Regions from separate parts of the Lysinibacillus sp. 2017 genome, predicted to be linked through region 2. Evidence: a T-box and tRNA genes for the amino acid it is inferred to sense, from the RefSeq annotation. Region 2 holds a T-box; the other holds one or more tRNA genes.
What was found. A T-box is a leader RNA that pairs with one kind of tRNA and senses whether it is charged. The one in region 2 lies ahead of cysS (cysteine--tRNA ligase), so its partner is inferred to be a tRNA-Cys.
Positions count from the first base shown of each region.

Region 1: it has a tRNA-Cys gene. The T-box ahead of cysS (cysteine--tRNA ligase) is inferred to sense a tRNA for this amino acid. The anticodon was not compared.

Region 1 covers NZ_CP029002.1:3,194,626-3,198,022, forward strand. Annotated here, with positions in the region: gene DCE79_RS15620 (hypothetical protein) at 336-701, opposite strand; gene DCE79_RS15625 (hypothetical protein) at 792-1,109, opposite strand; tRNA gene DCE79_RS15630 (tRNA-Leu) at 1,650-1,731, opposite strand; tRNA gene DCE79_RS15635 (tRNA-Cys) at 1,781-1,854, opposite strand; tRNA gene DCE79_RS15640 (tRNA-Gly) at 1,861-1,935, opposite strand; tRNA gene DCE79_RS15645 (tRNA-Gln) at 1,947-2,021, opposite strand; tRNA gene DCE79_RS15650 (tRNA-His) at 2,045-2,120, opposite strand; tRNA gene DCE79_RS15655 (tRNA-His) at 2,166-2,241, opposite strand; tRNA gene DCE79_RS15660 (tRNA-Trp) at 2,270-2,343, opposite strand; tRNA gene DCE79_RS15665 (tRNA-Tyr) at 2,351-2,434, opposite strand; tRNA gene DCE79_RS15670 (tRNA-Thr) at 2,441-2,516, opposite strand; tRNA gene DCE79_RS15675 (tRNA-Phe) at 2,540-2,615, opposite strand; tRNA gene DCE79_RS15680 (tRNA-Asp) at 2,637-2,712, opposite strand; tRNA gene DCE79_RS15685 (tRNA-Met) at 2,717-2,791, opposite strand; tRNA gene DCE79_RS15690 (tRNA-Val) at 2,814-2,889, opposite strand; tRNA gene DCE79_RS15695 (tRNA-Glu) at 2,913-2,987, opposite strand; tRNA gene DCE79_RS15700 (tRNA-Ser) at 3,005-3,096, opposite strand; tRNA gene DCE79_RS15705 (tRNA-Asn) at 3,107-3,182, opposite strand; rRNA gene rrf (5S ribosomal RNA) at 3,197-3,312, opposite strand.
Region 2 covers NZ_CP029002.1:3,657,965-3,661,361, reverse strand. Annotated here, with positions in the region: gene gltX (glutamate--tRNA ligase) at 1-1,166, shown strand, start outside; T-box leader at 1,228-1,453, shown strand; gene cysS (cysteine--tRNA ligase) at 1,555-2,958, shown strand; gene DCE79_RS17990 (Mini-ribonuclease 3) at 2,959-3,375, shown strand; gene rlmB (23S rRNA (guanosine(2251)-2'-O)-methyltransferase RlmB) at 3,377-3,397, shown strand, end outside.

The DNA.
Region 1 (3,397 bases), 460 kb from region 2:
GAATCGATTCTTCTTTCCGCTGATCTAGCATTCTTTCCGAGTTTTCTACCTTTAAGAGCTTCAGAAATTTTCTTTCGCTCTGTTTATAAATGTTTTTTTCCATTATAAAATCACCTCGATATTCTTCTATCGTGGTGATTTAAAATGTAAACCATAAAATGTTTATTTTATAATAGTAATTTCATTCTTAGGGATTCATCTAGAAAATAAAAAGGCTTAATGTAATAAATAGTTTTTATTAAATATTAATTGATGCATTTACTTACGATACGGTTCAGCGTTACCTATATATTCGGTTTAAGACTATTTCTAAATGTTCGCTCTTGAATCACTCACTACTGAGTATACTTTAATCCGAATTGCTGCTTCAACACTTGTCGCTGCTCCAGGAATTTTCCATACATATCACGGGAATAGTTCATTTGAGAATATTCATTACTCCCAGAGGAACTATAATATTCTCCGTAATAAATCACTAATCTTCCTATTTCATCAAATAATTGCTGTTCTTCTGGTGATAGTGATTGTGTTCCATATGTATTCGAATAACGTTCAACAACTATAAATATTTCGTCCTGGCTCTTTTGACTAATGCCTAATAGATCCTCATTCAAAATATTTAATACTTCATTTGAATCCTGAAATATACCGCCTTCAATATTATTGGTTGTACCACCGTCTCTTAAACTATTTACAAACATTCCAATTATTAAAAGAAATGATAAACCACCTATAACTATAACCATAATCAGCTTTAATAATCCTTTTAAACAACCTATTAATAATTCCTCCTAAGCAACTTTTTTATTGCCAATCATACCAATTATCCCTGCAAGCACTAAAGGTACCGTAGCTATATAGCCAATCGGCTGCATTAAAGAACCTACTACTAACCCACTTAAAATAAGAAGAATCCCACCAAACTTTGGTTTTTTTGAAATGAATAATAACCCTACAAAACCAATAGCTACCCAAAATAATGAGATATTTCCTTGTTCACTTAATTCATTTGATTGAATACCTGATGCAATCGCATGCGCAAATAACGAAACAGCAACACCTAATCCTAATCCTATTATTCCTATTATGGAAACTAAACAACCTTTCATCTTACCACACCTCCTTCATCCAATATTTAACTATACCATATTCCAAAATGATATTACCTAGTATCTTGTGTATCCGACACTAACAACGTAAACCAACTTTTATTTAAGATGTAGTGGGAATGGGCATGAAGTTGTTTTTTTTATAAACCGCACTTACTTATGATACGGTTCTCTTTAACTAATACTATATAAAATTTATTATTTTATAATTGAATTACAATAAGGCTGAAATGAGTACAAAGGAAAAGCCACGAAAGGCGTTATGCTGGAGTCTTTAGGTCTCTTAATACTAAGTCACATATCTTAGCATTAAGAATTTCAATTAATATATATCTAATTAAAAAAAACTAATTAAATTTAATTCTTCATTAGTTAAATTTATACTTCTTCTTTTAGCCATTAATATACCTCCGCATAGGATTCTACTTATCGGATTCATCATTAAAGTGCTTTAAGTCTATAAATACAAAAAAGACTCCTAGTATAAATACTAGAAGTCTTGATGTAATAAGGTTTATGACAGTTAAACCTTAAATCAGATACCGATAACCAGGGTCGAACTGGTACTCCCGAAGGAACCGGATTTTGAGTCCGGCGCGTCTGCCAATTCCGCCATATCGGCAAAATAAAAAAAGGTAAAAAAAAACCGGTTTAACCGATTAGATAAAAAATGGAGGCGGCAACCGGATTTGAACCGGTGGTAGAGGTGTTGCAGACCTGTGCCTTACCACTTGGCTATGCCGCCGTATTTTGGAGCGGAAGACGAGGTTCGAACTCGCGACCCCCACCTTGGCAAGGTGGTGTTCTACCACTGAACTACTTCCGCAAAATAAAAAATGGCTGGGGAACCTGGATTCGAACCAGGGCATGACGGAATCAAAATCCGTTGCCTTACCGCTTGGCTATACCCCAAAATTTTAAGTATTATATATAAATGGGGCGACTGATGGGAATTGAACCCACGAATGCCGGAATCACAATCCGGTGCGTTAACCACTTCGCCACAACCGCCAATATATTATAATTTAATTTTACCTCTTAAACGTAAATAAAAGATGGGGCGACTGATGGGAATTGAACCCACGAGTGCCGGAATCACAATCCGGTGCGTTAACCACTTCGCCACAACCGCCATTATTATTATTTTGTTTAATTAGAATTGGCAGGGGCAGTAGGAATTGAACCCACACTGACGGTTTTGGAGACCGTAGTTCTACCTTTAAACTATGCCCCTATAAAGATGGTGGAGGGGGGCGGGTTCGAACCGCCGAACCCTAAGGAGCGGATTTACAGTCCGCCGCGTTTAGCCACTTCGCTACCCCTCCAGGTAATGGTGCCGGCGAAAGGAGTCGAACCCTCGACCTACTGATTACAAGTCAGTTGCTCTACCAACTGAGCTACACCGGCAAAAATTATCTTTTATATTTATATGGTGGGTCAGGACGGAATCGAACCGCCGACACTTAGAGCTTCAATCTAATGCTCTACCAACTGAGCTACTGACCCATATATGTATTATTTATAAAATGGCGGTCCCGACCGGGATCGAACCGGCGATCTCCTGCGTGACAGGCAGGCATGTTAACCGCTACACCACGGGACCATTTTGGTTGCGGGGACAGGACTTGAACCTGTGACCTTCGGGTTATGAGCCCGACGAGCTACCACTGCTCCACCCCGCGACAATATTATTAAGTTAATTAATGGTGGAGGATGACGGGCTCGAACCGCCGACCCCCTGCTTGTAAGGCAGGTGCTCTCCCAGCTGAGCTAATCCTCCATGCTGGACTTCATAAATGTAAATGGTGACCCGTACGAGAATCGAACTCGTGTTACCGCCGTGAAAGGGCGGTGTCTTAACCGCTTGACCAACGGGCCATTTTTTAAAGTTTGGCTGGCGGAGAGTAAGGGATTTGAACCCTTGATGCAGTTTTACCCGCATACACGATTTCCAATCGTGCTCCTTCGGCCTCTCGGACAACTCTCCAAGATTTAGATGGCTCCGAAGGCAGGACTCGAACCTGCGACCTGCCGGTTAACAGCCGGATGCTCTACCAACTGAGCTACTTCGGAATAATTTTATGTAAGCCTAGCGACGTCCTACTCTCACAGGGGGAAACCCCCAACTACCATCGGCGCTAAAGAGCTTAACTTCCGTGTTCGGTATGGGAACGGGTGTGACCTCTTTGCCATCATCACTAGACCTTTTTGAAAGACACAATTAATTATATCACACTTTACATTAACGTCAAGTGTTTTTAATGAATTTTTGATGATTTTATTCATCT
Region 2 (3,397 bases):
TGTTAGAACAAGGGCACGCTTATAAATGTTTCTGTTCTTCAGAAGAATTAGAAGCATCTCGTGAAGCACAAAAAGCTCGAGGCGTAGCAGCACCAACTTATGATGGTAAATGCCGTCACTTAACTGCAGAAGAAGTAGCTGAAAAAGAAGCTGCTGGTATCCCGCACACAATTCGTATGCGTGTTCCAGAAAATGTTACTTATAGCTTTACTGACTTAGTACGCGGTGATGTATCATTCGAATCAAAAGACGTTGGTGACTGGGTACTTGTTAAAGCAAATGGTATCCCTACTTACAACTATGCCGTAGTATTAGATGACCATTTCATGGAAATGACACATGTATTCCGTGGGGAAGAGCATTTATCAAATACACCAAAACAAATGATGGTATTCGACGCATTTGGTTGGGAATATCCACGCTTTGGTCATATGACATTAATCGTTAATGAAGACCGCAAAAAATTATCGAAACGTGACGAATCGATTATTCAATTCGTAGCGCAATATAAAGATCTTGGTTATTTACCAGAAGCAATGTTCAACTTCTTCGGGTTACTTGGCTGGTCTCCTGAAGGTGAAGAAGAGATTTTCTCACATGACGAGTTCGTTAAGTTATTTGATGAAAAACGTTTATCAAAATCACCATCAATGTTTGATAAAACAAAGCTTACTTGGATGAACAACCAATATATCAAAAAATTATCACCTGAAGATGTAGTAGCTCTAGCTTTACCACATTTACAAAAAGCAGGATTACTCCCTGCAGAATTAACAGCAGAACAACATGCATGGGTTTCTGAATTAATCAGCCTTTTCCACGAGCAAATGAGCTTCGGTGCTGAAATCGTTGAACTTACTGCCCAATTCTTCAATGATGAAGTTTCATATGATGAAGAAGCAAAAGAAGTGTTAGCTGGTGAAACAGTACCTCAAGTTATGGCTGCATTTAAAGTACAATTAGAAAACTTAGAGTCATTTGATGCTGCTTCAATTAAAGCGGCGATTAAAGCGGTTCAAAAGGAAACAGGCGTAAAAGGTAAAAACTTATTTATGCCAATTCGTGTAGCTATCATGGGTGAAATGCACGGCCCAGAATTACCAAACTCAATTTCTTTAATTGGTAAAGCAAAAGCAATCGCTCGCGTAGAGCAATTTGCAAACTAATAGCCAAATAAATTGATTTTTCAGAAATTAACTGTAAAATGAATATACATTGTATATAGCGGAAATCACGTTGAGAAGGAGAAGTACGTGGCGCATACCTATTAGAGAGGATCATCATCGTCTGAAAGTGATCTAGGTCAAGGCAAAGCAGAAATGCACCTTTGAGTATTTAATTGAAATTTTAAGTAGGTTAAATCGACTTGTCCTCGTTAACGGACTCTTTAAGCGGAAGGGGTCTATCGTACTTCTTCAACCAGAGTGGAACCGCGCTAATATGCGTCTCTGTCACTAATTTTAGTGATGGGGGCGTTTTTTATTTTTGATGAAATAGAAAAATAATTGAACAATTTCAAAAGGAAATGACAAGTTTAAAAAAGGAGCAATTACAATGAGCATTCAAATTTTCAACTCATTATCGAGACAAAAAGAGCCCTTCGTTCCAATAGAAGAAGGAAAGGTGAAAATGTATGTATGTGGACCTACTGTTTACAATTACATTCATATTGGGAACTCACGCCCTGTTATCGTTTATGATACAGTACGCCGTTATTTACAATACGCGGGTTACGAAGTCAAATTCGTTTCGAACTTCACAGACGTAGATGATAAAATTATTAAAGCAGCAAATGAGTTAGGTGAAGAAACGTCGGCATTAACAGATCGTTTCATTGCAGCTTACTTTGAGGATATTACAGCTTTAGGATGCAAAAAAGCCGATGCACATCCACGCGTTACAGAACATATGGATGATATTATCGAATTTATTCAAGTGCTAATCGACAAAGGATATGCATATGAATCACAAGGCGATGTTTACTACCGTACACGTAAATTCAATGGATACGGCAAATTAAGTCATCAATCGATTGATGATTTAAAGGTAGGGGCACGTATTGAAGCGGGTGAGAAAAAAGAAGATCCGTTAGATTTCGCATTATGGAAAGCAGCAAAACCAGGTGAAGTAAAATGGGCTACTTCATGGGGAGAAGGGCGTCCAGGCTGGCATATTGAATGTTCAGTAATGGCACGTGAACATTTAGGGGATACAATTGATATTCACGCAGGCGGTCAAGATTTAACATTCCCTCACCATGAAAACGAAATTGCGCAATCTGAAGCACATAATGATAAAACATTCGCGCGTTATTGGATGCATAACGGGTATATCAATATCGACAACGAAAAAATGTCGAAATCACTAGGTAACTTTATTTTAGTGCATGATATTCGTCAGCAAATCGATCCGCAAGTATTACGCTTCTTCATGCTTTCTGTCCATTACCGTCATCCAATTAACTTTGCGCAAGATCTAGTAGAAGCAGCAAAAAATGGTCTAGACCGAATTCGTACTTCTTACGCCAATGTCGAACACCGTATCGTATCATCTGCTGGATTAGCTGAAGGTAGTGCAGAATGGTTAGAAAAAATTGCGCAAATCAAAGTTGATTTTGAAGAGGCGATGAATGACGACTTCAATACAGCGAATGCCATTTCAGCATTGTTTGAATTATCACGTATTGCAAATGTTTATTTAAACGAAGCAAATACGGACAAAGAAGTATTACAAGCCATTTTAAATACGTTTGATGTAATCGGAAATGTATTAGGGATTCAAGCGAAAGTCGAAGCTGGCTTACTTGATGAAGAGATTGAAGCGTTAATTGAAGAGCGAATTGCTGCACGCAAAAACCGTGATTTCGCACGTTCAGATGAAATTCGTGACCAGCTATTAAGCATGGATATCGTTTTAGAAGATACTCGTCAAGGAACACGTTGGAAACGAGGACAATAAATGCAAAATTTAACACCACATGATGTAATACAGATTAATGCATTAGCACTTGCCTATATGGGCGATGCGGTACTTGAGCAAAGAATTCGTGAACATTTAATTTTATCAGGAAGAGCGAAGCCGAATACACTTCATAAAGAAGCGACAAGCTACGTTTCAGCGAAGGCACAGTCGATGATTGTGCATCGCATGATGGATGAAAATTTTTTGACAGAGGAAGAACTTGCTACATTCCGCAGAGGTCGAAATGCGAAGTCAGGCTCAGTCCCTAAAAATACAGATGTACGCACGTATCGAAATAGTTCAGGTTTTGAGGCGGTGTTAGGTAGTCTCTTTTTAATCGGGGAACAAGGTCGTGCAGATGAAATAATTGACTACGCAATACAAATCGTAGAACAGTCAAAAGGAGTGTCATAAAATGGCCGAAAGAACACAACGC